4 regions of the Rhizobium sp. P43 genome follow, and region 2 is predicted to be linked to each of the others. Evidence: riboswitches for the same ligand, from Rfam matches in the RefSeq annotation. Region 2 holds a riboswitch; each other region holds the start of a gene.

Region 1 (7,853 bases), 2.2 Mb from region 2:
GCTAAACCAGACTCGTGTTTCAGGAAGATGACATTGGAAGATTTGCGGCGATTGACCCATTCCAGCACGCATTCCGCGCAGACCGGGGATCACGGAACTAAAGTCTACCACTTGCAGCCAATTCGTGTATGACGTGAAGGAGTGTGTGAAGACAGGAATTGCCGGTGAACCAATGACTTCTCAGGACAAGAACAAGCCGCAAGTAGCCAACCCGACTGCCGATCTCGACGAACAGGCGCTTTTCTATCACCGCTATCCTCGTCCCGGGAAACTGGAAATCCAGGCCACCAAACCGCTTGGCAACCAGCGCGATCTGGCACTCGCCTATTCCCCGGGCGTCGCCGCCCCCTGTCTCGCCATCAAGGACGATCCGGCTGCCGCCGACGACTATACGGCGCGCTCCAACCTGGTCGCCGTCATCTCCAACGGGACGGCCGTTCTCGGGCTCGGCAATATCGGACCGCTCGCCTCCAAGCCCGTCATGGAAGGCAAGGCCGTTCTGTTCAAGAAGTTTGCGGGCATCGATGTGTTCGACATTGAAATCGAGGCCCCAACTGTCGATCAGATGGTCTCGACCATTTCGGCGCTGGAACCCACATTCGGCGGCATCAATCTCGAAGACATCAAGGCGCCCGAATGCTTCCAGGTGGAAGACCAGCTGCGCGCCAAGATGAACATTCCGGTCTTTCATGACGACCAGCACGGCACCGCGATCATTGTGGCAGCCGCAATCCTCAACGGTCTGGAACTGGCCGGAAAGGCCATAGAAAACGTCAAGATCGTCGCCTCAGGCGCCGGTGCTGCAGCGCTGGCCTGCCTCAACCTGCTCGTGATCCTGGGTGCAAAGCGCGAGAACATCTGGGTCCACGACATCGAAGGGCTCGTCTACAAGGGCCGCAACGAGCTTATGGACCCCTGGAAGGAAATCTACTCCCAGGAGACCGACAAGCGGTCGTTGTCTGAAACCATCGACGATGCAGACGTCTTCCTCGGTCTGTCGGCCGCCGGCGTCCTCAAGCCAGAACTGCTGGCCCGCATGGCACCGAAGCCGTTGATCATGGCGCTCGCCAATCCGAAGCCGGAAATCATGCCGGAAGAGGCACGCGCCGCCCGTCCGGACGCCATGATCTGCACCGGAAGATCGGACTTCCCGAACCAGGTCAACAACGTTCTCTGCTTCCCGTACATCTTCCGCGGCGCGCTGGACTGCGGCGCAACGACGATCAACGAAGAGATGAAGATGGCGGCCGTGCGCGCGATTGCAGCGCTGGCCCGCGAGGAAGTCTCGGAAGTCGCTGCGAAAGCCTATACCGGCGAAACGCCGACCTTTGGACCGGACTACCTCATTCCTTCACCCTTTGATCCGCGCCTCATCCTGCGCATCGCTCCGGCGGTCGCCAAGGCCGCAGCCGATAGCGGCGTGGCGCGTCGACCGATCACAGACTTCGATACCTATCTCGACCAACTGAACCGTTTCGTCTTCCGCTCCGGCTTCGTTATGAAGCCGATCTTTGCAGCAGCGAAGACCGCCGCGAAGAAGCGTGTGATCTTCTCCGAAGGCGAAGACGAGCGCGTGCTGCGCGCCGCCCAGGTCCTGCTGGAGGATGGCATCGGCGAACCAATCCTGATCGGCCGTCCGCAGATCATCGAGACGCGTCTCAAGCGCTATGGCCTGCGTATTCGCCCCGGCACGGATTTCGAGCTGGTGAACCCGGAAGACGATCCGCGTTATCGCGAATATGTCGACGACTATTTCTCGCTGGTCGGGCGTGCCGGCATCAACCCCGAAGCCGCCAAGACGATCGTCCGTACCAATACAACGGTCATCGGTGCGCTCGCCGTCAAGCGTGGCGAAGCCGATGCGTTGATCTGCGGCGTCGAAGGGCGCTTCGACCGTCATGTCCGTGATGTGCGCCAGATTATCGGCAAGCGTCCGGGCGTGCGTGACTATTCGGGCTTGAGCCTTCTGATCTCCCAGCGCGGCGCGATCTTCTTCACCGACACCTTCGTGACGGACGAGCCCTGCGCCGAGGAAATCGCCGAAATGACAATGCTCGCGGCGCAGGAAATCCGCCGATTCGGCATAACGCCAAAGGCTGCCCTGTTATCCCATTCCAACTTCGGATCGCGGCCATCTGCCAGCGCGTCCAAGATGCGTCAGGCCCTTCAGATCCTGCGTGACAAGGCACCGGAACTGGAGGTCGATGGCGAAATGCAGGGCGGCTCGGCCCTGTCGGAAGTGCTGCGCAAGCGCGCCATGCCGGACAGCACCCTGACCGGCGAGGCAAACCTGCTGGTCTTCCCGAACCTTGATGCCGCCAACATCTCGCTCGGTATTGTCCGCACCATGATGGATGCCTTGCATGTCGGCCCGATCCTTCTGGGCGCGGCCCTGCCCGCGCATGTGCTCTCGACATCGGTTACATCGCGCGGCGTCGTCAACATGGCAGCGCTCGCCGTGGTCGAAGCCTCCCAGCCGACAGGCTGAAGATCGAAAAAAGCGAGCGGCGCCTTGCCTCGCCGCTCGCTTCGCGAAATCTGCCATCTAGACAAGCCAAAGTGCTAGCCCCGACACTGCTCCCCTGGAAATCTAGGGCATAGTTGATGGGCGCGTCTGAAGTCTATTTTGATCTGTTGGATTGGCTGGACCGACAGGAGAAGCCTGATCCAGCGTCCACTCTCTCAAGGCTTCAGGCATCCTATGGGACCGGCCCGATCATCTATTTGAGCGGCGTGATCCCCGGCGGGCGCGTACGCGTTCAAAACATGTTCTACAGCCAGAAACGCAATGCCCAGCAATTGGCGCGGACATTGAACCGAAAGCCGATCCTCGAGCAAATTTCCGGCGTGCTCTCTGCTCTTGAGCCGATCGAGTTCATGTCCTGGCACCGGACCGCCCATCACCATCACAGGGTTGTCGGTTATCCCCTGGCCGGCAGACAGAGCTGCCTGCTCGTCGAGTTTCCCTCCAGGTTCGATGAACTGGCGGCTTGGCGCCGTCAGAACGACCGCGACATCCTGAGCCTCGCGACCCTTCTGAATGCACGTTTTATCAAAACATCAACCAGTGACCATCAGGAAAAAGCCCGGGCTCGCCCTTTGACACGTCGTGAGAGGGAGACACTGGCATGGATTGCAGCCGGCAAAAGCTACTGGGAAACCGCCGTCATCCTGGGCATTTCTGAACGCACCATCCGTCATTTCATGGCGAATGCGCGTCAAAAACTCGATGTCGTCAACAATGCCCAGGCTGTGGCGGAAGCGGTATGGCGCGGCCTGATCCCCAGGTTGGCCGAGCCCGCTTTGCAAATCCCTTGATCGTATCACAGATTGCAAGCGCTGAAGCTGTCGCCACCGTCAGTTTCATAAACGACCATTGAACTGCATTTTGCCTGTTCCGTTCTGCAAGAAGGAGCAAAGCATGATCAGGATCATCAACGGTAGCCGCAGAAGCCAGTTTCCAGCCGATATCGACGCGATGCACAGGCTGAGAAAGCGGGTCTTCCATGACCTCCTCGGCTGGGAGGTGCAAGTCCGCGACGCCTGGGAAATCGACGACTATGATCGGGCCAATCCGCTCTATGTTCTCTCCTATAGTGAGGAAGGAAAGTTGCGGGGGTCTTTGCGTCTGCTGCCAACCCTCGGGCCGAATATGCTCGACGATACATTCCCGATCCTTCTAGGCAATGGGCCGCAAATTCGTAGTGCAGCCGTGTGGGAATCCAGCCGCTTCTGCATCGACCCCGAGATTTCGCAGGACCGCGCCAGCAACCAGGTCACAATTGCCGCAGCAGAACTGATGTGCGGTGTCGGCGAACTCGGGCTCGCCTCGGACCTCAGCCATATCGTCACCGTCACGGATGTCTTCCTGGAACGCATGTTCAAGCGCATGGGCTGCCCAGGGATCCGGATCGGAGAACCTCGCCGCATCGGCGTTGTCCAGGCGGTCGCGGTATCCTGGGAGGTCTCCGAAGACCTGCTCGATAGGATGAAGGCGATTGCGGCGATCGACGGCAGCGTCTTGGAAGAGCCGATGACGCTGATGGCAGCGCAGGCCGCGTAATCCACATCGCATGGCGGATGACAGCGCATGCATCCGCCATGTCATCCGTCATTTTCATTTCACCGGCACTCGGCTATCCTGGGTTTACAAGGGCTTTATTCTGCCTTGCAAGCGACCACTGGGATCCGGATGTGCCGAGCAGAATAACAATTTCGATCGCTGTATTGCTCACGCTCGCTAGCGTCATCCCGGGCGGGGCGGAAGCCTCGGCGCTCTGCGAACGGCTGCGGGATCGGCTTGTGCTGGTCGAACAGGGCTCGCCATCGCCCGAGATCAACAGTTATGCCAGCGCGATTGCCCAGCAGAACCTTGAACTGCGCAAGGCACGCCAGGACCAGCGTCGGCTCCGCTGCCTGACTTCGTCGATTGTCCAGATACGTCCGGATGGCGGCAACGACTGCAGCGATCTTGCAACCGCGATCTCCCGCATGGAGGCCAATCGCGACATCCTGACCGCAAGGCTCGCGGATCTGCGCGCGAGCCGGGTTGCCGACACCCGTGCGGCCCTGGTCACGGCGCTTGAGGAAAATGGCTGCGGCCCGGATCAGGCCGCCTATCCAGAAGAGGCAGAGCGCATCCCCTATCTCGACAGCGTGGCAGAACCCTACCGTCCGGACAGGGCAGCGGAAGCCGCCTATTCAGCCACACCGCCGTCCATCGGAATGCTGCCAAGCGGCAATGTGCGCACGCTTTGTGTGCGCACCTGCGACGGCGGTTTCTTCCCGATCTCGTCTCAGACCTCGGCGATGAACTTTGCCCGCGACGCGGCGCAATGCCAGCAGATGTGTCCAGGGACGCAGACCGAGCTCTTCTTCCATGCTCCGGAACTGAGCGAGACAGTGGATATGGTTTCGGCGGTCACCGGCCGCCCCTATCGCGATCTGCCCAACGCCTTTCTCTATCGCAACCGTCGCAGCGATGCAGAACCCTCCTGTGGCTGCAACCTGCAGCAATACTATCAGCGCATGACGCCGAGATCTGCCGTTCCTGAGTACCAATCCTCGATCATGGAAGTCTCCCCCAAGACAAAACCGACAGAGCCGACCACCCAGCCGGTGATCGAGCGCGAGCTCGACGAGGCAAACCTGAATGTTAGGCAGGTGGGGCCCGCCTTCCTGCCGTCGGACAAGGGGACGATCGACCTCAGGAACCCCGCAGCCCCGGGACCCCAGCCGCTGCAGGAGTGACGGGCTCCTCCGGCTTTTCGCCCCAGCGGTCTTCGAAGACGAGATCGTCGAGCGACAGGCGCTGGCGCCAGCCCTTCAACGCAAGTTCCGGCACGGCATAGAGTTCATCCACATAGCCGAGGCAGAGATAGCCGATGATCTGCACCCGATCCGGTATTCCGAGGATCGCCCTCACCTCCGCCTCGTGGAATATGCTGACCCAGCCGAGGCCCACCCCTTCGGCCCGGGCGGCCAGCCAGAGGTTCTGGATCGCACAAACGGTTGAGAAAGCATCCATTCGCATATCATGGGTCCGCCCGAGCACGACCGGCCCCGCACGATCCGGATCGCAGGTGACGCAGATATTGAGCGGCGCCTTGCGGATGCCTTCCAGTTTCAGCGCGCGATAGGCGCTGCGACGCTCCTCAGGAAACATCGCCTCAGCCTCCTCATTCGCCCGGCTGAACGCCTGCCAGACCGCCTCGCGGGTCTCGGAATTGCGGATCAGCAGGAAACTCCAGGGCTGCATGAAGCCGACGGATGGCGCCGCATGGGCGGCTTGCAGCAGCCGGCGCACGAGATCGTCCGGCAGTGGATCGGGAAGGAACTGGTCGCGCACGTCACGGCGCGTATGGATGGCCCGGTAGACGGCGTCCCTGTCAGGCTCGGCAAAGGGCGCTGTCCGGACGAGAAACTCGTTCGGTCTGTCGTGCATCGTAATCCCCACAATGCGCAACCGCCCGCCGTCCACGCGGGTTCGGTCTATCTCGCCAGGCCGGTCTTCTGACTGGGCTTCATCCGCGACGCGCACCTTCCCGGATTGCTCCAGTGGCTGGGTTTCCCCTCACACGTCACGTCCGCCTCACAGCGTTGGGCACGTGCCGGATTTTCACCGGCTTCCCGATTCTCCCGCCTTCCGGCAGGCACCTGACACAGGTGTTCTACTTGACGGAGGTTGCGGAGGACAGACCAAAAGCGACAGCGTCACTCAGGCCGTGGGAAATAGCGCACGAAGGCGAAGGCCGTTCCGTCCGGCGCCCAGTTCGGCACGTTGATCGAGCCCTGCCCGCCGAAGAACTCGAGAAGCGTCTCGACATTGCCGCCATCGGCATCCATCAGCCGAAGCCTGACCTGCTTGTCACGCGGATGGCCTGTCACGTCAGCGTCGTAGGAGAGGAACAGCACCTTCTTCCCATCCGGCGACGGGTGCGGGAACCAGTCGCCGTAGCCGTCCGAAGTCAGCTGCTGCGGGTCGCTCCCATCCGTGCGCATCCGCCAGATCTGCATGGTGCCGCTGCGGCTTGAGTTGAAATAGATCCACTGACCGTCAGGCGAGTAATCGGGACCGTCATTGTGACCTTCGCCATGCGTCAGACGTCGCTCGGACCCGCCTTTCGTGGAGATCGTGTAAATGTCGAAGACACCGCCGCGATCACCACAATAGGCAAGTTCCTTTCCGTCCGGCGACCAGCCATGCCAATAGGACGGCATATTGTCGGTCACCTGGCGCGGCTCGTCGTCACCATCGCCCAGCAGATAAATGCAGGATTTGCCGTAGAGCGTATGGTCCGAAAAGGCGATCGAGGCACCGTCAGGCGAAATGCCATGGTCGTTGTTCAGTCTAACGGCAAAACCGGTGTCGATCAGTTCCGGCTCTGGGTCCTCCTCATCGAGCGGCAGGGCATAGAGAAGCCCATCGCCGTTGATGATCAGAAACTCGCCGTCCCGCGACCAGTTCGGCGCCTCGACGAGATCTTCCGTCTGCCAGACGACCTCGCATTCGCGGGTGTTGATGTCAAAGATTTCGACGGAACTGCGCATGATGCTTCCTCTCGGCCGTCCCGGATCGCTCAGCGATCGCGGAACCGGTTCGTGATCGGATAGCGACGATCGCGTCCGAAATTCTTCTTGGTGATCTTCACGCCCGGTGCCGACTGGCGGCGCTTGTATTCGGCGAGATAAAGCAGGTGCTCGACCCGGTGTACGGTCGCAATGTCATGGCCCCGAGCGACGATCTCGTCGACACCCATTTCCTTCTCGACCAGGCATTCAAGAATGTCGTCGAGAACCGGATAGGCCGGCAGCGAATCCTGGTCGGTCTGGTTCGGTCGAAGCTCCGCAGAGGGGGCCTTCGACAGGATGTTGGCCGGGATCACCTCGCCCGAGGGGCCAAGCGCACCCGGCGGAACATTGGCGTTGCGCCAGGCCGACAGCGCATAGACCTGCATCTTGTAGAGGTCCTTGATCGGATTGAAGCCACCGTTCATGTCACCATAGAGCGTCGCGTAGCCGACCGACATCTCCGACTTGTTGCCGGTGGTCACCACCATCGAGCCGAACTTGTTGGAGATCGCCATCAGGATCGTGCCGCGCGTACGGCTCTGCAGGTTCTCCTCGGTGATGCCGCTCTCGGTGCCCTCGAACATGTCCGACAGCGACGAGAGGAAGCCCTCGACCGGTTCCTGGATCGGCACGATGTCGTAGTGGCAGCCGAGCGCCTTGGCGCAGGCCTCGGCATCGGCAAAGCTTTCCTGCGAGGTGTAGCGGTAGGGCAGCATGATCGTGCGAACGCGCTCCTCGCCCAGCGCATCCACCGCGATCGCCGCACAGATAGCCGAATCGAT
Region 2 (7,853 bases):
TCGGCTGGTCAAGCAGCAGGGCCAGAAGGATGCCGCCGACGATGGTGATGAACAGCACGCCGCCAACGATCAGCAGCGTGTTCCAGACCGACTGGAAGAAGGCCGGATCCGTGTAGAAATAGCGGTAGTTGAACAACCCACCGAAGCTGACATTGGCCGGATTGAGCAGATTGTAGTTCTGGAAGGAGAACCACAAGGTCATCGCCAGCGGCACGATCATCCAGATCAGCAGGAGACCGACGGACGGCGCCATCATCAGACGGGCCAGGGTGCGTGTGTTTTGAGTAGCCATGATAAAGCTCGCCCTGATGGCCCCAAGCGGACAAGGTCCGGGACCCGTTGGAGGCAAAGTGACAACGACCGGCATTGGCCGCAAGCGGTCGAGGTCTCTCCTGCCCGGATCGCAATCCGGGCAGGCAGGTTTGGGAGGTGGATTATTTGATGTAGCCGGCGCGGGTCATTTCGCGCTCGGTCAGGCTCTGTGCCTGGGCCAGCGCATCATCGACCGACATTTGGCCTGCAAGCGCTGCCGAGAAGAGCTGACCGACGGAGGTGCCGAGGCTCTGGAACTCGGGGATCGCCACGAACTGCACGCCGACATAGGGCACCGGCTTGACGGTCGGGTTCTTCGGGTCAGCCGCGTTGATCGAGTCCAGCGTCATCTTCGCGAAAGGCGCCGCCGTCTGGTATTCCGGGTTCTCGTAGAGAGAGGTCCGCGTACCCGGAGGAACGTTGGCCCAGCCTTCCTTTGAAGCGACGAGTTCGAGATATGCCTTGCTGGTTGCCCAGGAGATGAACTTCTCGGCAGCTTCCGCCTTCTGCGAGCCTGCCGGAATGGCGAGGTTCCAGGCCCAGAGCCAGTTGCCGCGCTTGCCGAGACCGGTGTCGGGGGCGAGCGCGAAGCCCACCTTGTCGGCAACGGTCGAATCCTTCGGGTTGGTCACGAAGGAAGCGGCGACGGTGGCGTCGATCCACATGCCGCACTTGCCCTGCTGGAAGAGCGCAAGGTTCTCGTTGAAGCCGTTCGACGAGGCGCCCTGCGGGCCGGCGTCGTTCATCAGCTTGACGTAGAAGTCGAGCGTGTTCTTCCATTCCGGCTGATCGAACTGCGGCTTCCAGTTCTCGTCGAACCAGCGGGCGCCAAAGGCATTCGATGTGGCCGTCAGGAAGGCCATGTTCTCGCCCCAGCCGGCCTTGCCGCGCAGGCAGATGCCGTTGATGTCGTTGGCGCGGTCCGTCATCTTGCGGGCAGCATCGGCGACAAATTCCCAGGTCGGCGCGTCAGGCATGGTGAGCCCGGCCTTCTCCATCAGGTCCTTGCGGTACATGATGAACGAGGATTCGCCGTAGAACGGAGCAGCATAGAGCTTGCCGTCATCGCCGGTCAGGCCCGAGCGGATCGCCGGCAAAAGGTCATCGACATCGTAGTCGGCACCGAGGTTTTCGAGCGGCAGCAGCCAGCCCTGCTTGGACCAGATCGGAACTTCATAGGTGCCGATCGTCATGATGTCGTACTGGCCGCCCTTTGTCGCGATGTCGGTCGTGACGCGCTCGCGCAACACGTTCTCTTCGAGCGTGACCCACTCGACCTGGATGTCGGGGTTCTTGGCGGTGAATTCCGAGGTCAGACCCTGCATCCGGATCATGTCGCCATTGTTGACGGTTGCGATCGTCAGGGTTTCGGCCGAGGCCATGCCGGCAAGCGCCAGCGCTGAGCAGGCGCCCAGCAAAATCGTCTTCAAGTTCATGTCTTCCTCCCAGAAGAGTAATGAGCATTCGCTTTGCTCATGGGCAATTACTCACTTCAAGGGCGAAAAATGTCAATCCAGATTCCTTGCTGCGGTGCCGCAAGGATGACCTAAATCCATGAAATCCAATTGAAAAATTTAGTCTATCTCAGCTGGAGAGGAGATAGCGTGCCGCCTCTTCATCGGTAATCAGGCTGTTGATATGCCCGCCGCGCACCGCCGCGAGAATCGCCGGATGCTTGCGTCGACCCCGTGCCAGACCGACAACGGTCGAGGTTTCCCGCGAGGGGATTTCCAGGCTGGCAACCCGCTCATTGACAGGATGCTTGAGCAGTGTGCCGTCTTCTCCGAAAATCCAGCCACAGATTTCGCCGACGGCCCCGGCGCCCAGAAGATCCTGCATCTCGTCGGGTTTCAGAAAGCCGTCGACCAGAAGCGGCGCCTTCATGTTCATTTCGCCGACGCCGACGAAGGTGACGTCCGATTGCCGGCCGAGCGCAATGGTGGGCGCCACGAGCGGTTGCTTGTGCAGAAGCTGTTTTTCATCGGCTGAGGACACGATAACCGGGAGCGGCATCGGGAAATGGGGTGCCTTGATCGCATCGGCCATCGAGAAGATGACGTTGAAATAGGCGGCCGATCCATCTGGACTGATGTTCCCGGTCAAAGAGACAATCTTGTGCTGCGGACATTCCATGGGCGAGAGCTGATCGATCATCGCGCGCAGCGTGCGGCCAGTGCCCATCGCGATGACGAGCGGATCGGTCTGTTTCAGCCAGCGCTCAAGCTGCGCTGCGCCGGCTTCCGCAACGCCCACGGTTGCGGATTCAGACCCGGGATCGGTGGGAACTATCTCCACCTCCTTCAGTCCGAACTTGCGTTTGAGGGCGTCGGCAAGTTCAAGGCAGGCTGCGATCGGATGATCGAGCCGCACCTTGATGAGCTTTTCCGCGACAGAGAGCGAAACCAGGCGCTGCGCGCTCTGGCGCGATATCCCCATGGCGGCGGCGATCTCGTCCTGCGTCCGGCCGGCGACATAATAGAGCCATCCGGCCCGAGCCGCATCATCCAGTCTTGTGTGACCCTCACCACGTCGTGCCATGCAGTCTCCTCCCAGTCCAAGACACTGCTGCCAATTTTGCCGATCCGTGTCAAATCCGGCCTCTGCTTCCAAAGGTCCGCGGGAACGTCCGGACGGGTGACCGGTTGAGCCTTTGAGGCACTTCAACCTCAGGGTCATGATGATGATACGCCGGATCTCAATGGTCGCTGTGGAGAGGGAAACGCTTGGCTCAGTAGATGTCGCCAGGCTAGCCGCAGCCGAGATCCATGGGCGAAGGATTTCGCCCGATCCCTGGACGTAGACCATGGACGAGTACAACAAGCGCTGATCGAGCCCGCGAGGTCTGACACATTGCCATTGTCATGGTGTCGAAGTGAAACCGTGACGGTACTCTCCCCAAGGACGGGACAAAATCACACTAGACAAATGTAACGATATTACATAACAAAACGACAAGACTTGACTGACGGGGCTCGCTGGCCTTAATCAAACAGATGACGGTTCCCCAGCGGATGACTCCGAGGGGATTAATAGGGAACACGGTGCGGACGACCCAACAGGGACCAAGACCGTGGCTGCCCCCGCAACTGTAGGCGGATTGCTGTCATCCTTTCGGCGCGTCAGCGCCGGGCCACTGCGCTTTGTCGTGGGAAGGTGGATGCAGCAGATATCCGTAAGCCAGGAGACCTGCCGTCAAGTGGGAAAAAACGTAGCGGACGGGGTGTGCCGATGGATACGAACTGGCTTTGCGGCCGCGCGTCTTTGCGCGTGCAACATATTGTCATTTTGCCTCCGGAGATCTCCTGCGGAGGGCTTGGGTGGCAGAATCAAAACGACATCATGTAACGGTATGCACCGACTGCCGGCGGCGTGGCGAAACATGCCGGCCAGGCCTTGATCTGCTGCATCGTCTGACGGACAGCCTTCACCGGCTCGGAGCCGATACCGGCTCCGATTTCATGGTCGCGGGAACCGTCTGCATGGCCGGCTGCGATCGCCCGTGCACGATTGCCTTTCAGGCGTCTGGCAAGGTCACCTATCTCTTTGGCGATGTTCAGCCCGACACCGACCTTGAGGCCCTGGTCGATTTCGCGGACCTCTATCTGCGTATGCCGGATGGCATGACGCGTGAGGCCGAGCGACCTGCAGGCCTGCGTGGCAAGACCCTTGCCCGCATCCCGGCTGCGATCCTTGTGTCGGAAATGAGCCCGGAGGCCGTCCAATGAGTTGCGATACGCTCGGCTGCTCCGTTACCGTATCCGGTCTCGCCTGGGGACCGAAGCTCGGCCACTATCTCGTTCGCGATGTAAGCTTCAGCATCGCCGCCGGCGACCGGCTCGCGATTGTCGGACCAAACGGTGCGGGCAAAACCTCTCTGCTTCGCTGCCTCTATCGCGGCGTGACACCCCTTCAGGGAAAAGTGGAAATCGACGGGGCGGATCTTCGCGGCCTCTCGCCCCGCCAGCTCGCCCGCAAGATTGGCGTTGTCCTGCAGGAAATGCCCGCTGATTTCCCGTTCACCGCCCGAGACGTCGTGATGATGGGGCGGGTGCCGTGGCGCCAGGGTCTGACCGGCTGGGCGGAACGGGATCATGAGGCCGTCATCCATGCGCTCGAACATCTCGATGTCGTGGGGCTTGCCCATCGCCAGTTCTCCACCCTGTCGGGCGGGGAAAAGCAGCGAGTGCTCGTCGCCAGAGCCCTGGCACAGGACCCGCAGATCATCATCCTCGATGAGCCGACGAACCATCTCGATATTCGCCACCAGCTGGAGATCCTCGATCTCTTGGCGGGGCTCCAGCTGACCATCATCACCACGCTGCACGATATCAATCTTGCCGCCTCTTTCGCCTCGCATGTCGCCATCATGCATCACGGCCGGATGACGGCATTCGGCAGTCCGGAGGCAATCCTAACCGAGGATGCCGTATCGCAGACCTTCGGCGTCAGTGCCCGCATGTATTCGGTCTCGAGCTCATCCAGTCATGCCGGCCATTTCACCTTTTCCAGAACGCTCAGCTAAAACTGAAAGGCATAAACCGTGTTCAAGATTTCTCTCGTCGCTTCCTCCGTCACTTTGCTGGCAGGACTGGTTGCTGCAACGTCCGCAGCCGCTTTCCCCGTCACCGTGAAAAGCTGCAACCGCGATGTCACCTTTGACGCCGCACCGGCGCGTGCAATTTCTAACGACGTCAATCTGACCGAGATGATGCTGGCGCTGAAGCTTCAGGACCGAATGGTTGGCTATACCGGTGTTTCCGGCTGGAAGACCCTGGACGAGAGCTTGCGGGAAGGTGTTCGGGAACTGCCGGAGCTTTCGCCCAAATATCCGAGTAAGGAAGTCCTGCTGAACGCCGACGCCGATTTCTTCTTCGCCGGCTGGAACTACGGCATGAAGGTCGGCGGCGAGGTGACGCCCGAGACGCTCGCCCCCTTCGGCATCAAGGTCTATGAGCTGACCGAATCCTGCATCCACATCATGGCCAAGAACAAGCCGACGATGGACGACATGTTTGTCGATCTCCTGAATCTCGGCAAGATCTTCGGCGTCGAGGATCGTGCCGAGGCGCTGGTGGCTGGCTACCGCAAGCAGCTCGCCGACATCACCACACGGATCGGCGCCGTCGAAAAGCCTGTGCGCGTTTTCGTCTATGATTCTGGTACCGAAAAACCCTTCACCTCGGGCCGCTTTGGCATCCCGACGGCGATGATCGAGGCCGCTGGCGGCGTCAACATCATGGAAGACGTGGAAAAGAGCTGGACCGAAGTCTCCTGGGAGCCGGTCATCGAGCGCAATCCGGAAGTCGTCGTGATCGTCAACTACGGTGAAGTGACCGCGGAGCAGAAGATCGCCTTCATGAAAGAAAACCCGGCCTTCAAGAACCTCGACGCAGTCAAGCAGGATCGCTTCGTGGTCCTGGAATATGTCGAGGCCACGCCCGGTCCGCGCAATGTCCAGGCCATCGATCGCCTCGCGAAGGCCTTCCATCCTCGCAATATGTGACACTTCTGGCGGGGCCGTGGACGCGGCCCCGCCCGGCAAGGAATAGGCAAGGCAGCAGTAATGCAGGGTCGATTGTTTCTCTGGACGGGTCTGGCTATGGTGCTGCTCGTCCTGTGCGTAACCGCAGGCGTGTCCTTAGGCTCGGCCGCCATTCCGGTCGAAACCGTCTGGGCGATCATCGTCAACAAGCTCGCACCGGGCACCTTCGAGCCGACCTGGTCGCCGGGACGCGAAAGCATCGTTTGGGATGTCCGCTTTCCGCGTGTCCTGCTGGCGGCGCTGGTCGGCGCAGGATTGGCCGTCGTTGGTACGGTGCTGCAGGCCGTGACCCGCAATCCTCTGGCTGACCCGCATCTGCTCGGCGTGTCCTCCGGCGGTGCGCTTGGAGCCGTGATCGCGCTGCTTCACACGGGCCTCGTCTTCGGCCTCCTGACTGTGCCGCTGTTTGCCTTTGGCGGTGCGCTGCTCGCAACCGGTGCCGTCCTCATGGTCACCCGCTTCTCGGGCGCTGCCGCAGATCGGCTGGTGCTTTCCGGGGTTGCGATTGCATTCGTGGCAACCGCGCTGGCCAATCTTGCCATCTTCTTCGCCGATCCGCGTGCCGCTCACACGGTGGTATTCTGGATGCTGGGCGGTCTCGGCCTCGCGCAATGGGATCACATCCCGTACCCGGCCGTGACGCTCGCCCTGGGTCTCGCTTTCGTGATGCTGCGGGCGCGAGAGATCAATGCTTTGGCCATGGGCGACGAAACGGCCGCCACGCTCGGCGTCGTCGTGCCCAGATTTCGCGCCGAACTCTTCCTTGTGACGGCCCTCCTGACGGGGGTCATGGTCGCCTTCTCCGGCGCAATCGGCTTTGTTGGACTGCTCGTGCCGCATTTTGTCCGCCTGATCGTGGGGAGTGACAATGTCAGGGTCATTCCCTGGTCGGCATTCCTCGGGGCCATCGTGCTGATCCTCGCCGACATCGTCTCCCGCACCATCATGGCACCGGAAGACGTTCCGATCGGTGTGGTCACCGGACTGGTCGGCGGCGTCGCATTCATTCTCCTCCTGCGCCGCCGGTAATTCTCATTCCTCTATTGCTCCTCTTTCGTTTTTGCCTAGATTGAAGAAAAACGAAAAAAGGGGAGGGGCCGATATGATTTTCTCGGCAAGGCAGGCAGAGATCATGGCTCTGGCCAAGGAGCATGGCCGCGTCCTGGTGGATGAGCTCGCGGCGCGCTTCGCGGTCACGCCGCAGACAATACGCAAGGATTTGAACGACCTGTGCGATTCCCGCGCCCTCAACCGCATCCACGGTGGCGCTGTCTATCCCAGCGGAAATGAAAACGTCAAATACGAAGCGCGCCGCTCCATGGCGGCCACCGAGAAACAGGCGATCGGTCGCGCCGCAGCCAGCCTGATCCCGGACAATTCCTCGCTTTTCATCAATATCGGCACCACGACGGAAGCCGTCGGCGACGCGTTGATCGACCACAAGGAATTGATGGTCATTACTAATAACATCAATGTTGCCAATCGTTTGCGTATCTTTCCCTCGATCGAAGTCGTCATTGCCGGCGGCGTGGTGCGCGGCTCGGACGGTGGTATCGTAGGTGAGGCCGCGGTCGATTTCATTCGCCAGTTCAAGGTGGATTTCGCCGTCATCGGCGTCTCGGCGATTGATCAGGATGGGGCACTTCTCGATTTCGATTTTCGCGAAGTGAAAGTGGCCCAGGCCATCATCGCCAATGCGCGTCATGTCATCCTGGTCTCTGATGCCTCGAAATTCGAGCGCACCGCACCCGTCCGCATCGGCCATATCTCGCAGGTTCAGACCTTTATCACTGACCACTGTCCCTCGGCCAGCGTGCGCCAGATCTGCGCCGAACGCGATGTGCGCATCATTGAAACAGCGCCTGAAACCCCCGACGCAGTTGCGGAATAACTTTCGTTTGACATTCGTTTAAATTTCGAAAAATATATTCACGCTTTCGCAATGGCAGCAAATGCTGCAGGTGCGAACATACGGAGGAACGATGTCGGGGCAGCCAAT
Region 3 (7,853 bases), 900 kb from region 2:
GCGAAGGCCTACGTCGAAATCGACGACGACGACCTTTTCGTTGCGCTGCGCGAGCGCGGCACCCAGAGCGGCTGTCGACGTGGTCTTGCCGACCCCGCCCTTGCCTGATGTCACAACAATCACCTTGCCCATGTTGTTCTCCTGTCTATCCCCGCTCAAATTCACGTCATTCTTTCAGTCATGATTGCATCCCCCTCCAGCCAAAGCTGGACGGGATGCCCCTTCAATTCTGGGTCCATGTCGTCGGTCATCGCGTAGACGCCGTCGATGGCAACCAGCTCGGATTCGAACTTACGACAGAAGATCCTTGCGTCGGCATTGCCAACGCATCCGGCGAGCGCTCTGCCGCGCAGCGCGCCGTAGATATGGACCGAGCCGCCGGCGATCACTTCGGCGCCCGACTGGACCGAACCGATGACCGTGACATCGCCCTGGGTGTAGATGACCGACTGGCCGGAGCGGATGGTTTCGCGCACGATCAGCGAGGGTGCGGCGACCGGGCTCTGCTGTACGACCACCTGCGGTGCCGCCTGCTCCGCCGGCTGCTTTTCCGCCTTACCCTTGGGCTTGGCAGTCGAGCTTTCAGCCGCTTCTTCGCGCGGCACCTCGTAATCGGCGGCGGGTTTTCCGCCCTTCAGCATCGGCGGCATGCCCGGCTCGACGAGCGAGGGGCGACCGCCTTCGATGCCCATGATCGAGACGTTGCGGGACGCCAGTTCGGCAATCAGCGCCTTGAGCTGGGGACGATCGATCTCGATCTCGGAGACATCGAGGACGACGGGACGACCGAGGAAGAAACCGGCCGAACGGGCCGCGAGATCGTCAAGCCGGACGAGCCAGTCGTCGAACGGCAGATCCGGCGTCAGGACGACGGCCAGGAAGGATCTTCCCTTGATGCGGATGGAGCGGGGTTCGGTTAGCACTTTGGTCATCTACGTAAACAAATCGTTGACCAAGAAGTATCGCCGATATGGTTAACAAAGGGTTAACGCAGCGCTTTTGCCGTTAGGAAACAGGCGGATCGGGGAGATGAAAAAGCCGCCCGCAGCACGAGGCCGGAGCGGCATATTGTTAACTTTTCCCGGCTTCAAACGGAAGCCCGGTCACGTGCCGGTGCCGATCAGTAATAGGGCGAATAGCACTGCTGGCGAGGGCCGTGATACGGCTGGAAGGTGTTCGAGTAGCTATCATAGGACCGATAGCGCGCCTGGCACCAGTCATAGTGACGCGGGTTCAGACCGGCCGCACGGGGGACGGGTGCCGGACGTGGCTGCGACGCAATCGCTCCGCCGATGATCGCACCGGCCGCAAAGGCTGCGAGCGGGTACCAGTAGCCATTGTGATAACGGTAGCCTGCGCGGCGTTCGCGATAGCCGCGATGGCCGTTCCAGTAACGGGCGCGCTCGTAGCGGTCATAGCGGTCATAGCGGTCATATCGATCGTAGCGGTCGTAACGACGCTCGCGATAGATGCGGATCTGGCCATCGATATACTGGACATTTGTGGCATCTGTCGTCGTCGTGGCCGGGGCCACCGGGCGGATGACCTGGGCCTGGGCGGGGACCATGCTGGTGACGGCGAGGATCGATGCAAGAGCGGCGACGGCCGTCGTCTTGAATGCACTCTTCATGATGTTTCTCCCTGCGTGTTTCCTGAGGCCTCGGAAAGCGGACGATCCGCCCGATCCCCTGACCTTGAAACAAAGGTTAACGATACCAGCCTGAACCCAGAATTAACGCTCTGTTCAGGGTTCGCGCCCGACGCATGGCGGCACCAGGACAGTGCGGGCGCACCAGTGCCCGTCAACGCGGATGCATGAGTTTTGTTCCTGCGACCGGCATCAATAGTAGGGCGAATAGCACTGCTGGCGGGGGCCGTGATACGGCTGAAACGTGTTGCTGCGCCAATGATAGGAGCGATAGCGCTCGGCGCACCAGCTGTGGTGTTTCGGATTGATGTCGCCCCGGTAATTCACGACATGCCGACGCTGGATCGGATAATCGACGATCACCCCTGCCCGCATGGAGCGCGGGGAGAACCAAAGCCCATTGTGATAAACATATCCCGGCCGATGCACGCGATGGCCATAGACCCGTTGGCCATGATGACGCGAATACACGGTGACCCGCTCGTAATGCCGATAGCTGGTTTGGCGTTCGTAGATGCGGACTTCGATGCCACCGGCATTCGCCGCATTCCCGGTCATCATGAAACCGGTCACGGCAAGGCATGCGGCGGCAAGAGCAGAAACAAGCTTCATGCGTGATCCCCCTTTGACTGAACCTCCACTCGCCTGCACCGGCCATCATGGCCGATCAGACCCGACCGCAGCGCGCGGCAGGAGGCTCCATCAGAGGATGCTAATCGGGGCGCTCTCGAGCGGCAAGAGGCCACGCCACATCGCAGAGCCGCAGAGACGACGAGAGGGCGAATCCGGCCCGGAATCGCCCCCTTCTCACGTGCAATTGATCGCGGAGGCGATGCTTAGGCTTCGATTTCGATGTCGCCCTTCGGCCGCGAACAGCAGGCGAGGATGTAGCCCTCGTCGATCTCGTCATCGAGAATGCCGCCATTGTGGTCCATCTCGACCTCGCCCGAGAGCTTCATGACCTTGCAGGTGCCGCAGAGACCGGATTCACAGGCAGCCCCGATGCGCACACCGGCGGCGCGGGCCGCCTGCAGCACGGTATGGCCGGGCGCGCAGAGACCGTCCTTGCCGGACATGGCAAAGGTGACCTTGGTCGGCTGCTCGCCATCGGCATACACAACGACTTCAGGCAGCTCCGGCTTGACCGGCTGGAAGGCTTCCTCGTGATACTGCTTCATGTCGAAGCCGGCACCTTCGAGCGCTTCGCGGACGGTCGCCATGAAGGGCGCCGGGCCGCAGCAAAAGACGGTGCGCTCAAGGAAATCGGGGGCAAGCAGCGCGATCTTCGCCTTGTCGATGCGGCCCTTCAAGCCCGACCAGAGCTGGCCGCGCGAGACCTGCTCGACGATGAAGCCCAGCGTCAGATGCGGCATCTCGCGGGCCTTGGCCTCAAGCTCCCAGCGGAAAATGATGTCGTCGGGCGAGCGGGCACAGTTCAGGAAAGTGATGTCGCTGTCGGGGGCCCGGTCGCTCATGTCGCGGGTCATCGACATCATCGGCGTGATGCCGGAGCCGGCGGAGATGAAGAGATACTTCTTGCCCGGATACTTGGCATAGGAGAAGTCGCCGAGCGGACCGAAAGCCTTTAGCGCCATGCCGGGCTTCAGATTGTCGAACATCCAGCGGGTGCCGATTGAATCCTTCTGCGCCTTGACCGTGACCGCGACCGTATAGGGCCTGGAGGGGCTGGAGGAAAGCGTGTAGGTGCGCATCACCGGCTCAGGCCCGACGGGGATTTCCAGCGTGACGAACTGGCCCGGCATGTAGCGGAACCACAGGTTCGGCTTGTTCGGCTTGAAGGTGAAGGTCATCACGTCTGCGGCCTCAGGCGTGACGGCGACGCATTCGAGGAGATGCTCCCGGTCTGACCAGGGGCGCATCTCGTCGACATGACGATACTGGGTGACGGCGATGTTCATGATCAAGCCACCGCAGACAGGCGGGCCTTGTCGCCCTGCAGGCGGCCCGTCATGAAGTTGGAATACCATTCGACGAACTGCATGACGCCGCCTTCGTGATCGACGGAATAGGGACCGGGCTCATAGGCCGGCGAGCGGATGCCGAAGGCGTTTTCCTCGACGATCGAGCGGTCCTGGTCGTTGGTCATGTTCCAGACATGGGTCAGCTCTTCCAAGTCGTAATCGACGCCTTCGACGGCATCCTTGTTGACCAGCCAGGTGGTGGTGACGGCGGTCTCTTCCGCCGAGATCGGCAGGACGCGGAAGGAGATCGCGTGGTCGCCGAGGATGTGGTTCCAGGTCGTCGGATAGTGGAAGAGCAGCATGGTGCCGATATGGCTGATCGGCACGTCGGCGGAAAGCGGCTTCTTCACGGCGCGCTTGCCGGACATGGTGTAGCTCTCGGCATCCTGTATCAGCGGCATGCGGGCGGTGCGGAACTGGCCAGACGGGTCCATCTTGAACTCGGACGGTAGACCGGCGGCCTCGCAGCGGGCCCAGTGCTCGGAAATGAACGGGTCGTCGCCTGCCCCTTGCACGCCGGTTGCGGTCGGGGCTTCCGGATAGGTGCGGCAGAGTTCGGGATGGTTGCTGGCGCAGTGGTAGCATTCGCGGTTGTTTTCCCAGACGAGCTTCCAGTTGCCCTTTTCGATGATCGTGTTCTTGTGGGCGACCTTTGCCTCCCAGAGGCGATGCGGCGCAAGGTACGGTTCGATCGAGGCGCGGACGGGGGTGAAATCGGCAGGCTCATTGGCGAGGCAGACGAAGATATAGCCGCCGACGCTTTCGCAATGCACGGTCTTCAGGCCGAATTCGGCCTTGTCGAAGGTCTCGCCCATCTGGCGGGCGAAGACGAGCGAACCGTCGAGATCATAGGTCCAGTTGTGATAGGGGCAGACGAGCTTGGCAGCCGCCCCCTTGTCCTTGGTGCAGACGCGGTGGCCGCGATGGCGACAGGTGTTGTGGAAGGCGCGGATGACCTGATCCTTGCCGCGCACCACGACAACGGGGTAATCGCCGATCTGGGCGGTGAAATAGTTGCCGGCGCGCGGGATCTCGCAGTCGTGGCCAATGAACAGCCAGTCGCGATACCAGATCATTTCCATGTCGAGCTTGAAGTAATCCTGATCGATATAGAAGGGCTGTTCGAGCGAGAAGCCTTCGCGGCGGTTCTTCAGCTGGCGCAGCACGGTGGCCTGCAGGTCCATGTCGTCCTCGTTTTCAAAAACTCGGGGGAGAAAAGAGCACAGCCTGTCGTCGCCTTGAGAAGGCGGTGCGCATAGCTATCTCCGGTCGCCCTCCGCAACCTCAAATGTCCGTCTGCCGAGGCTGGTTTCCGGGCTCAGGAGCATCCTTGCGGATCAGACCGACGCCTTCCCAGGTCTCCCCCCAGTGGCAATGTGTCGGTCCTTCACTCCACCACCGTTGCGGGGGCAGCGCCGGATTTTGACCGGCTTCCCGATTTCCCGCCCCCTTAGGAGGGCAGCACCTCGAGCTTCACTGCATCTAATCACAGGCCAGCGCCACACGCTGCGCTGCGAAACGACACGGCGGAAATCGTTTGCGACATCCCACAGACGGTGTGGATTCAGGCCAAGTCGCCAAATTTCTCATTCTTTTCCGACATCTGCGCGCGAGCAAAACACCAGGCGCCAAAAAGCGTGGCGCAAACGAGCGATCGACAAGGATTTTTCCGATTTGCGCTGCGGCAAGCCTCGCGAAACCTCGACAACGCAGAATACCGTCAAATCATGATTAACCATGCTGCGCTAAGCTCAAGCAGTCAGTCCGGGTACCGTCAGAGCGTCGAGATGCAGAAACTGAGATACTACGCGGCTCCCAAAGGGGAAACGAAATCGGCGCCGCCCGCCAAGGCTGTCCATACCGAGTTCCTCAGAACCGGTCGGATCTCGCGTAGCCGCGAGGACTGGCTGCCGGATGAGCGCCGTTATCTCACCTATGAAGAGGTCGCGGAGCGGACGGGTAAACGCCTGGAGCGGGCTGCCGAGACGACGCATGAGCGGATCAACGGCTTTCACCGCTCCATCAAGTTTCCCAAGATCATCTTTCACCGCACCCTGAACAACAGCCCGCATCTGGGCTATTGCCACGTCACGGCAGCGCGAACGAATTTCGCCCAATATGCGGATGTGAAATGGGCCTTCTACATCGCCAACTTCTTTGCGGAGCTTGGCGGCGAAGAGGTGTTCTTCGAGCAGATCAAGCAGAATTACGGGCGGATGTATTTCGCCGTTGCAATCAAGCCGGAAGCGGAAGCGAAGTCGATGACGATCGACCGGTCAATCCGAGACAATGGTTTGCTGTTCCAGACGGTCGATCCGAAAGAAGCACTTCGAAACGTGCTGATGCTCGGCGCGCGTGACGCCGAGCTCAGGAAGATTATCGCCAAACTCTAGGGGAAGGCTGCGGCGCTCAGGCGCCGAAACCGCCGACCGGCTTCTTCTTGTAGAGCAGCCAATCCTTCGAGACGTAGTCGCTCACCCCATAGATCGTCACGGTATCGCCGCCGGCGGCCTTGGAGGTTGCAAGGGCCTTTTCAGCAAAATTGGTGAAATCGAAGGCGTTCGGGGCCTGTTCCGAGAAGCAGATGCCGAAGGACATGCCGAGCTGGCCGAGACGGGCGCCGCTCGACGAGCCAACGAAATTCGTGGCCTTCAGCTTGGCGCGCACGAGTTCGACGACGCGGCTGACTTCTTCCTGATCAGACGTATAGAGAAGCAGGCCGAAGCGGCCGGCATCGAAGCGGCAGGCCAAATCACCACCGCCGGAGACGGCTTCGAGCACCTTGGCAACCTGCATCAGGAAGCGTTCGGCAACCGCCGGGCCCATCTGTTCCTGGATGCGAGCATAATCGTCGATCTCACCGATCGCGACACCACACAGGAGGGGCATCTCCGGGTTTGCATAGACCTTGGCGATGGCCTTGTTGAAAGCACGGCGGGAGGCAAGCCGGGTCACCGGGTCAACGAATTTCGCCGCTTCCGCCTCTTCCGCCTCGCGCTGGAGATCGGCAAGGGCGGCCGTCTTGTCGACGACGGCACGCACCACATTGCTGTTCTGGTGCGCGCGCTTTTCGGTCGCGGCCTTCAGCATCTTGATCGACTGGCCAAGCGGGGTGCCCTCGAGATCGGCTTCCGTCAGGATGGTCTTGGAGGCGTGGCCGATGACGCGGCCGTAATCGGTCAGCGAAATCTTCTCTTCGTTGAGGAGCGAGATGAAATTGCTCATTTCGGCGCGAACCTGGCCGTTCTGGCGGCTCAGCAAACCGTCTTCATGGTGATGGGGCAGATACTTGCGGCCGAGCTCGTCGAGCGCTTCCTGGGTTTTGACCTTACCGAGCGCGATGAACTCACGCACAAGTTCCGGATTGCTGCCTGAATAGGCTTCATAGACCAGTTCGTAATTGCGTGGCAGACCGTCGATGCCCATCTGATGCATGGCGGTCGCGACGCGAAGCGCAATGCTGGCGGCCGGGTTCTTCACTTGCTGCATCTGTCCAATTCCCCGAATGAGGCTTTCCGTCTCTTAATCGCGACGATAGGCCAACATTTCTTTCTTTCGGTTACGCCGGTGATTAAAATTCGAACGGTTTGCCCATCCCCTTTAAAAAATAGGGTGGAATCTGCCGGTTTCGCTGTGGAAAAAAGAACTTTGCCGCCCCGCCCTGCTCAGGATAAGGACGAGCGATTGATGGCAGGAAGGCTGAAAAACATGGCGCGGATCATCCCGATCGCTACTGAGAAGGACAAGGTGGAGGCCATCGCGGCGGCGACGGAGGTGCTGATGCGCCAGCGTCCCGTGGCCATCCCGACCGAGACCGTCTACGGGCTTGCAGCCGATGCGACGCATCCCGCCGCCATCACCTCGATCTATGAGACCAAGGGCCGTCCACGTTTCAACCCGCTGATCTGCCACATGTCGGATCTTGCCATGGCCGAGCACTATGCCGTGTTCGATCCGCTCTCACGGCAGCTGGCGGCAGCCTTCTGGCCCGGACCGCTGACCATCGTTTTGCCGCTCAAGGAGAATTCGGGCATTCATCCGCTGGCGACGGCAGGTCTCGATACGGTCGGTATCCGTGTGCCCGTCGGCTTCACGGCAGAGCTGATTCGCAGTCTCGGGCGGCCGCTGGCGGCCCCGAGTGCCAATTCCTCCGGCCGTATCAGTCCGACCACCGCGCAACATGTCGAAGCGGATCTCGGCGGCAAGATCGACGTGATCGTCGA
Region 4 (7,853 bases), 1.8 Mb from region 2:
ACGGCTCTGTCCGCTTTCGTGACGGAGTTTCTAGCGTCGGCCAAGGGTTGACGCGGCGGCCTGGACCGGCTTGAACGGCTGAGAGGGCTGTTCAAGCCGGAGGTTTCCATGTTCAACATCCTGCTCGTTGCCGCCGGCGGTGCGGCGGGGTCCGTGGCGCGTTATCTGACGGGGATTGCCATGACCCGCCTGCTCGGCCCAGCCTTTCCCTGGGGCACGATCACCGTCAACATCGTCGGTTCTTTTGTGATCGGACTTCTGACAGAGATGATTGCCCGGAAGTTTTCCGCGCCCCTGGAACTTCGCCTCCTCCTTGTCGTCGGTTTCCTGGGCGGTTTCACCACCTTTTCGTCCTTCTCGCTCGATACGATGGCGCTCTTCGAACGCGGTGAGGGCTTGACCGCCTTTGCCTATGTCTTTGCGAGCGTTGTTCTCTCGCTGGCCGCCGCTTTCGGTGGACTTGCCCTCGGACGCAGCCTGTTCTGAAACGCATCTGCGCATTTCGGCTTTCCCTTTCCGCCCGAAATCTACTAAAGGCACGGGATAAGTGGGTGGAGAACCCGAGTAGAAAGTATCCTCATGGCAGGCATCGAACATATCACCGTGGAGGCCGACGAGGCCGGCATGCGGCTCGACCGTTGGTTCAAGATCCATTATCCGGGTCTTGGCTTCGGCGCGCTCCAGAAGCTTCTGCGCTCCGGCCAGGTGCGCGTCGACGGCGGTCGCGTAAAGACCGACGCCCGCGTTCAGCCCGGCCAGGTCGTGCGCGTTCCGCCCATGGATGTCGACGCCAAGAAGACCGGCCCGATCGCAAGCCACGATCTGAAACACGGCGACGACCACGAACTTCTGTCGCGCATGCTGCTGCACGAGGACGAAAAGGTCTTCGTCTTGAACAAGCCCGCCGGCCTTGCCGTGCAGGGTGGCTCGGGCCTGACCCGCCATATCGACAAGATGCTGGAAGCCTGGACGAGCCGGAAGGGCGAGAAGCCGCGCCTCGTGCATCGCCTTGACCGTGACACCTCGGGCGTTCTTGTCGTTGCCCGCACGCGCGGCGCCGCCCAGAAGCTGACGGCGGCCTTCCGCGAGCGCGATACCAAGAAGGTCTACTGGTCGCTGGTGAAGGGTGTGCCGCGCAAGCACGAGGACAAGATCTCGACCTGGCTCACCAAGGACCAGACCGACGAAGGCGACCGGATGCGCGTCTGCAAGCATGGCGAGGAGGGGGCGGACCACGCCGTCTCCTACTACCGTGTCATCGATACGGCCGCCCAGAACCTCGCCTGGCTGGAGATGGAGCCATACACCGGTCGTACCCACCAGCTGCGCGTTCATGCGCTGCATATCGGTCACCCGATCATCGGTGATCCCAAATATTTCATCGACGACCACAACTGGGATTTCCCCGGCGGTATCCAGAAGCGGCTGCATCTGCATGCCCGGCATATCGACCTGCCACATCCGAATGGCGGACGCCTCAAGGTAACGGCGCCGCTGTCGCCGCACATGGTGCAGAGCTGGAACCTGCTGGGTTTCGACCAGGCGGATGGGGACAGGGACGCCGAATGAAGCTTGTTCTCTTCGATTGCGACGGCACGCTGGTCGACAGCGCCGGCCTGATCCATGAAGTCATGCGCCACACCTTCATTGCTTTCGGCAAGCCGGAACCGGCACTTGAGACGACCAAGTCGATCATCGGCCTGACGCTCGACATCGCGATCGCCCGCATGGATGGCAAGCCGCATGCCGACGACGAGGCAGTCGCCATGGCCGCGCACTACAAGGCGATCTTTGCCGATGTCCGCCGCGACTCCGGTTTCGGCGAAACCATGTTCGATGGCATCCGCGATGTCCTGGACGCCCTGATCGCCCGCGACGACATCTGGCTCGGCGCCGTCACCGGCAAGTCGCGCCGCGGTCTGGAGATGATCCTTGAAGGCCATGGGCTGAAGCCCCATTTCCTCTTCTGCCGCACGGCCGACGAGTGCCCGTCCAAACCGCATCCGGCCATGGTGACCGAATGCTGTGACGAGGCCGGCATCGCCCCGCGCGAGACCATCGTCATCGGCGATGCCATCTACGACATGCAGATGGCCAAGGCCGCCGGTGCAACCGCAATCGGCGTGTCCTGGGGCTATGCCAAGGCGGACGACCTCTGGAAGGCCGGTGCCGATGCCGTGGTCGAACGCCCCGCCGACCTTCTGGCCTATATCCACTAGGAGCCTTTGATGCGCGACGAACTCAGCCAGGACATCTTCGGGACCTTTATCCCGGAGCCCAGTCATGAGGACCCGGTGCGCCGGGCGCAGATCCAGATGAAGCGACCGCTGCCGAAGCGCTTCTACGAGAGCGTCGGGATCGAGGCGCGCGAGGATGGCTTCTCGATCACGCTCGACGGCAAGCCGGTCAAGACCCCTGCCAAGAACCTGCTGACGCTGCCGACCCGCGAGGCAGCCGAACTCGTCGTGGCCGAATGGGCCGGGCAGGGCGAACACATCGACCCGGCAACCATGCCGGTCACCAAGCTCGCCAATACGGCGATCGACGCGGTGACCAATAGCCTGGACGAGGTCTTTGCCGAGATCGTGCGTTTTGCCGGCACGGATCTGCTCTGCTACCGCGCCGACGGCCCGAAGGAACTGATCGACCGCCAGTCGGCCCGCTGGGATCCCGTCTTGTCATGGGCTGCCACGGCGCATGGCACCCGCTTCTTCCTCGTTGAGGGCGTGATGCATCAGGAGCAGCCACAGGAAGCGGTCGCTGCCTATGCCCGCGCCCTTGAGCGTTATCGCGATCCGTTCCGGATTTCCTGCCTGAACGTGGTGACCACGCTCACCGGCTCGGCGGTGCTGACACTCGCATTTGCCGAAGGCGCCTTCGATCTCGATGAGGTCTGGACGCTTGCCCATCTCGATGAGGACTGGACGATCGAGCATTGGGGATCCGATGCCGAGGCCGAAGCGCGCCGAGAGGCCAGGTACGGTGAATATGCCTCGGCCGCAGCGCTGTTCCACGCGATCCAGTCGCAAAGTTAACCATCCACTAACCATACATGGCGAATTGTCGGACAGGTCGAGAATCACCTGTCCGGGGTCGTCATGTTTGCGCAGAGCCTTCGCATCGCCTTTGCCTTGAGCCTGACCATGCTGCTGGGCTCCTGTACGCTTTTCCAGGGACGCAGCATCGATCGACCTCTGGTCTATTTCGTCCGCAACGTCACGGTGATGGCCGATGCGCGGGTTCCCCTTGAACTGCTGGAGAGCGTGGACCGTCGTGTTTCCTCCGCCATCGCTGCGACCCGGGCTCCGCAGGGCGCCGAGCGTGTTGTTCTGCTCGTGAAGATCGATCGTCTCGGCTTTGGCGAGGGCGCCCGTCGCCGTCTCGCCCAGGCTGACTTCACCGTGACGGCCGTTTCGGTCGAAACCGGCGAGCCGGTGGCCAAGGGAAGTTTCCGGGTCAACAGCCCGACCGACGACCCGCGCTGGGCCCGCCACGCCCTTGCGGAAGAGATTGCCGCCCGCATTCGCTTCGCCTTCTCCTTGACCACGCCGCGCATCCGCAAGTCGCTGTCGCCCCGGACCGTGTCGACACGGCTTGCTTCAGATCCGCCGCCGGTGACCGCGCCGGCTTCTTCGGCTCCTGATGCGCGCGCCGCCACCACCCCGTCAGTGCCTCAGCCACAAAAGCCTGTTGTCGTTGCCGTGCCGCCCACGCCCGCACCGCCGCCGCAGGAAATGGCAGCTCCTCCGGTTGCGGAAACGCCGACCGTCAGCCCCGCTGCACCGCCACAGCCTGCCCGTCGAGCCGCCGATGTCGGCAAGGGTACACCGGTCGAACAGGGAGCCGTCGGCACCATTCGCCTTCGACCAGACTGTGACCCCGCCGTGACGCCGACCTGCCCGGCGACCCCTTGAGCCATGCCCGGGCGCAATGACGCATGCGTGCGCCGCAGCCGTGATTGACTTGGGCCCGACCTCGGCCTAATCCTCGTGATGGATGGTTTCCGGACGGCAGAGATGTTGTCCGGAGAGCAAAAGGGAATGCGAAGGCGTGGACCCCAACCGGGCACGCGGAACGCAGCCGACCCCGCGACTGTATTGCAGCGAGGGTTCTCCATCCGCTCTGCCGTTTCAGGTGGTGACGGGTCGCAGGGTGCGACCGGCCGATCGAAAACGGCAAAGCGGAAAAGCCACTGGGGTGGCAACACGATCAGCCGGGGCAGGACGCCTCTTTCTCTACGAATCGTCCGCTCTTTCGTGTTGTCGCAAACCCTGGGAAGGCGAGGAGAACCCGACGGTCCTTTCGAAGACCACGACCTGCGAGCCAGGAGACCTGCCATCCACGGGCATGGTGCCCACACTGGGGAGGTTTCCCCGTTGCCAGCACGGAGGTTGTCGTGGCGACGTCTTGCATCCGCGGGTCCTTGTCGACCCGACGGTGCCGGTCCGTTTTTTGGAGCCGGGCATCGTTTGATCTTTCGTGCATGCTGAAGGCATGCGCCACAGACCGTCTGCGCGCGGTCGAAGGTCATGGCAACCCATGACCGCATCCCATTCCCGATCCATCCTGGTTCTCGGTGGCGCCCGCTCGGGCAAGTCACGCTTTGCCGAGGGATTGGCCCGCGATACCGGCTTTGACAGGTTTTACCTCGCCACTGGCCGCGCCTGGGACGAAGAAATGCGTGCCCGCATCGAGACCCACAAGGCCGACCGCGCAGATGATGGCTGGACGACCCATGAGGAGCCCGTCGATCTCGTCGGCGCGCTGAAGGCGCTGGACCAGCCCGGTCGCGTCATCCTCGTCGATTGCCTGACGCTCTGGGTCACCAATCTGATGATGGAGGAGGGCAGTGATGTCGACGCGGACGGCGCGGCACTGGCGGCCAGTCTCGGGGAACTCCAGGCCACCGTCATCTTCGTCTCCAACGAGGTCGGCCTCGGCATCGTGCCCGAAAACAAGATGGCCCGCGCCTTCCGCGACCATGCCGGCCGTCTCCACCAAGCCATCGCCGCTCAAGCGGCAGACGTCTATTTCGTTGCGGCCGGATTGCCGCTGAAAATGAAGGGTTGAACCATGTTGCAGCAGAAGATCCCCGCCACCGTCATCACCGGCTTTCTCGGCGCGGGCAAGACCACCATCATCCGCAACATGCTGATGAATGCCGGCGGCAAGAAGATCGCGCTCATTATCAACGAGTTCGGTGATCTCGGCGTCGATGGCGATGTACTGAAGGGCTGCGGCGCCGAGAATTGCACCGAGGACGACATCATCGAGCTCACCAATGGCTGCATCTGCTGCACGGTGGCCGACGACTTCGTGCCGACCATGCAGAAGCTGCTCGACCGCGACGTGAAGCCCGACCATATCGTCATCGAGACCTCGGGTCTGGCGCTGCCACAGCCGCTGGTCGCCGCCTTCAACTGGCCTGACATCCGCACCCGCGTCACGGTCGATGGCGTTGTCACCGTGGTCGACAGCGCGGCTGTTGCCGCCGGTCGTTTCGCCGATGATCATGACGCGGTCGCTGCCCAGCGCGCCGAGGACGACAATCTCGACCACGAAAGCCCGATCGAGGAGCTGTTCGAGGACCAGCTGACCTGCGCCGACCTCATCGTGCTCAATAAGACCGACCTGCTCGACGCTGCCGGCATCGCCGCGGTGCGTGCAGAAGTCACAGGCCGCACCAGCCGCAAGCCTTCGATGATCGAGGCGAAGAATGGCGAAGTGCCTTCACTCGTGCTGCTCGGGATCGGCGCCAGCACCGAAGACGACATCGAAAACCGCAAGTCACATCACGAGCTGGAGCACGAGGCACTCCATGCCTCGGGCGAAGACCACGACCATCATCATGACCACGACGAGTTCGAAAGCTTCGTCCTGAAGCTCGGCGCGATCAAGGACCCGGCGGAGTTCGTCGACCGCCTGAAGCCGGTCATCGAGAAGCACGACATCCTGCGCCTGAAGGGCTTCATCGACGTGCCCGGGAAGCCGATGCGCCTCGTCATCCAGGCCGTCGGCACCCGCATCGACACCTATTTCGACCGTCCCTGGACATCAGCCGAGAAGCGCGAGACGCGGCTTGTGGTGATCGGCCTGCATGAATGGGATTTCGGCGCCGTGGTCGAGGACGTGCAGGCGGCGGCGGGTTGAGAAACGGTTTAGCGATGGCATGCGTTGCTACCCCCCTCTGGCCTGCCGGCCATCTCCCCCTCAAGGGGGGAGATCGGATCGGCGCGCGCTTGGCGGTTCCCGGACAAACTGACATCCGGCGGCCAGGGTTTTTGCTCACGTCATCGACTTTTCGTGGCCCGACATCCAGGGCTGTTGCAGCTAAAGGCTTTCCGGAGGTGCGCGACATCTCCGGCTTCCGATCTCCCCCCTTGAGGGGGAGATGCCCGCCCTTCGACGGGCTCAGGGCGCAGAGGGGGGTATCCCAACCTCTGACCACCAGCCGGTCAAAGAATATTCGTCGGGAGCCGTCATGCATCTCCTCCTAGCCCAGAAGGGATCGATCAGCGACGGCGACGAGGCGATCGATCTTGGCCAGACGCCGGGGGACGTGCTGTTTCTCTCGGCGGCGGACACGGAGCTGGCGGCAATTGCCGCAGCCGTTGAAGCGAGGGGCGGAGAAGCGCTGCCCTGGCGGCTCGCCAGCCTGATGACCCTGAAGCACCCGATGTCGGTCGATACCTATATCGAGCGCACGGCACGCCATGCGCGGCTGATCGTGGTCAGGGCGCTGGGTGGGGCGAGCTACTTCCACTATGCGCTGGAGGCGCTGCATGCTTGCGCCCGTCGCAGCGGCGGAGCAATCGTCGTGCTGCCCGGTGACGACAAGCCGGACGAGGGGCTTGCACCCTTCCAGGCCTGCGGGGATGACGATCGCCAGGCTCTCTGGACCTATTTGACCGAAGGTGGGGCGGGGAATGCATCCGCTTTCGTCGCCTATGCCGAGGCCTTGCTCAGTGGCGCCGACCGGCCGGAGCCTGCACGTCCGCTGTTGAAGGCCGGTATTTGGTGGCCGAGCAGGGGCGTAATCGGGGTTGAGGAATGGGAGAGGCTGGCGTTCCCTTCTCCCCGTTCACGGGGAGAAGGTGCCCAAAGGGCGGATGAGGGGCAAATCTCAGCGCAAGCCCAGCCCCTCACCCTGACCCTCTCCCCGCAGGCGGGGAGAGGGAATGTAACCCCTCTCTGCTTTTACCGTGCCCTCGTCCAGAGTGGCGAAACGGCACCCGTCGAGGCCATGGTGGAAGCCTTGAAGGCCGAGGGCCTCACTCCTCTGCCGGTCTTCGTCTCCAGCCTCAAGGATCAGGTCTCCGTCGACACGCTGCGCGCCATCTTCACCCGCTTCCCGCCGGCGGTGGTCATCAACACGACAGGCTTTGCCGTCTCGACGCCGGGCGCCGAAAAGCCTTCGACCGTGCTCGACGAGATGGGTGCTGTCGTCCTGCAGGCGATCTTCTCATCCTCGCCGCGCGCCACCTGGGAGGGCTCGAGCCAGGGCCTCAGCGCCCGCGATCTGGCAATGAGTGTCGCCCTGCCGGAAGTCGATGGCCGCCTACTGACGCGCGCCGTTTCCTTTAAATCGAAGGCGCGGTTCGACGAGCGGGTCGAGGCCAATCTCGTCAGCCACGAGCCGGATGCCGGCCGCATGCGCTTCGTCGCGGAACTTGCCGCCAACTGGGCGAAGCTCCGCGCAACCCAGCCTGCGGAGCGCCGCGTGGCGTTGATCATGGCCAATTACCCGAACCGCGACGGGCGTCTCGGCAACGGGGTCGGACTGGACACGCCAGCCGGTACCGTCGAGGTCATGCACGCCATGCGCGACGCGGGCTATGACATTGCCGATCTGC

Evidence for each region. A riboswitch is a leader RNA that binds a small molecule or an ion and turns the genes downstream of it on or off. The one in region 2 is predicted to bind cobalamin.
Region 1: another riboswitch for cobalamin. It lies ahead of bluB (5,6-dimethylbenzimidazole synthase); the one in region 2 lies ahead of AC1PUL_RS17555 (DUF1636 domain-containing protein).
Region 3: another riboswitch for cobalamin. It lies ahead of AC1PUL_RS13115 (aromatic ring-hydroxylating oxygenase subunit alpha); the one in region 2 lies ahead of AC1PUL_RS17555 (DUF1636 domain-containing protein).
Region 4: another riboswitch for cobalamin. It lies ahead of cobU (bifunctional adenosylcobinamide kinase/adenosylcobinamide-phosphate guanylyltransferase); the one in region 2 lies ahead of AC1PUL_RS17555 (DUF1636 domain-containing protein).

Annotation. Positions count from the first base shown of each region.
Region 1 is NZ_CM161539.1:1,284,060-1,291,912, reverse strand. Features, by position in the region: gene AC1PUL_RS06385 (NADP-dependent malic enzyme) at 173-2,488, shown strand; gene AC1PUL_RS06380 (helix-turn-helix transcriptional regulator) at 2,605-3,318, shown strand; gene AC1PUL_RS06375 (acyl-homoserine-lactone synthase) at 3,422-4,063, shown strand; gene AC1PUL_RS06370 (DUF2865 domain-containing protein) at 4,195-5,250, shown strand; gene bluB (5,6-dimethylbenzimidazole synthase) at 5,207-5,944, opposite strand; cobalamin riboswitch at 5,986-6,175, opposite strand; gene AC1PUL_RS06360 (TolB family protein) at 6,214-7,050, opposite strand; gene AC1PUL_RS06355 (NAD+ synthase) at 7,080-7,853, opposite strand, start outside.
Region 2 is NZ_CM161539.1:3,497,414-3,505,266, reverse strand. Features, by position in the region: gene AC1PUL_RS17570 (carbohydrate ABC transporter permease) at 1-292, opposite strand, end outside; gene AC1PUL_RS17565 (ABC transporter substrate-binding protein) at 435-1,748, opposite strand; gene AC1PUL_RS17560 (sugar-binding transcriptional regulator) at 1,897-2,850, opposite strand; cobalamin riboswitch at 3,293-3,520, shown strand; gene AC1PUL_RS17555 (DUF1636 domain-containing protein) at 3,630-4,037, shown strand; gene AC1PUL_RS17550 (ABC transporter ATP-binding protein) at 4,034-4,834, shown strand; gene AC1PUL_RS17545 (ABC transporter substrate-binding protein) at 4,862-5,815, shown strand; gene AC1PUL_RS17540 (FecCD family ABC transporter permease) at 5,876-6,883, shown strand; gene AC1PUL_RS17535 (DeoR/GlpR family DNA-binding transcription regulator) at 6,957-7,745, shown strand; gene glpD (glycerol-3-phosphate dehydrogenase) at 7,837-7,853, shown strand, end outside.
Region 3 is NZ_CM161539.1:2,600,886-2,608,738, forward strand. Features, by position in the region: gene minD (septum site-determining protein MinD) at 1-132, opposite strand, end outside; gene minC (septum site-determining protein MinC) at 162-932, opposite strand; gene AC1PUL_RS13100 (BA14K family protein) at 1,121-1,630, opposite strand; gene AC1PUL_RS13105 (BA14K family protein) at 1,841-2,260, opposite strand; gene AC1PUL_RS13110 (FAD-binding oxidoreductase) at 2,485-3,567, opposite strand; gene AC1PUL_RS13115 (aromatic ring-hydroxylating oxygenase subunit alpha) at 3,570-4,814, opposite strand; cobalamin riboswitch at 4,917-5,114, opposite strand; gene AC1PUL_RS13120 (DUF6656 family protein) at 5,418-6,023, shown strand; gene AC1PUL_RS13125 (GGDEF domain-containing protein) at 6,040-7,119, opposite strand; gene AC1PUL_RS13130 (L-threonylcarbamoyladenylate synthase) at 7,339-7,853, shown strand, end outside.
Region 4 is NZ_CM161539.1:1,726,676-1,734,528, reverse strand. Features, by position in the region: gene AC1PUL_RS08615 (flavodoxin domain-containing protein) at 1-51, shown strand, start outside; gene crcB (fluoride efflux transporter CrcB) at 109-486, shown strand; gene AC1PUL_RS08605 (RluA family pseudouridine synthase) at 580-1,569, shown strand; gene AC1PUL_RS08600 (HAD-IA family hydrolase) at 1,566-2,219, shown strand; gene AC1PUL_RS08595 (ATP12 family chaperone protein) at 2,229-3,035, shown strand; gene AC1PUL_RS08590 (hypothetical protein) at 3,099-3,914, shown strand; cobalamin riboswitch at 3,981-4,354, shown strand; gene cobU (bifunctional adenosylcobinamide kinase/adenosylcobinamide-phosphate guanylyltransferase) at 4,540-5,070, shown strand; gene cobW (cobalamin biosynthesis protein CobW) at 5,074-6,150, shown strand; gene cobN (cobaltochelatase subunit CobN) at 6,482-7,853, shown strand, end outside.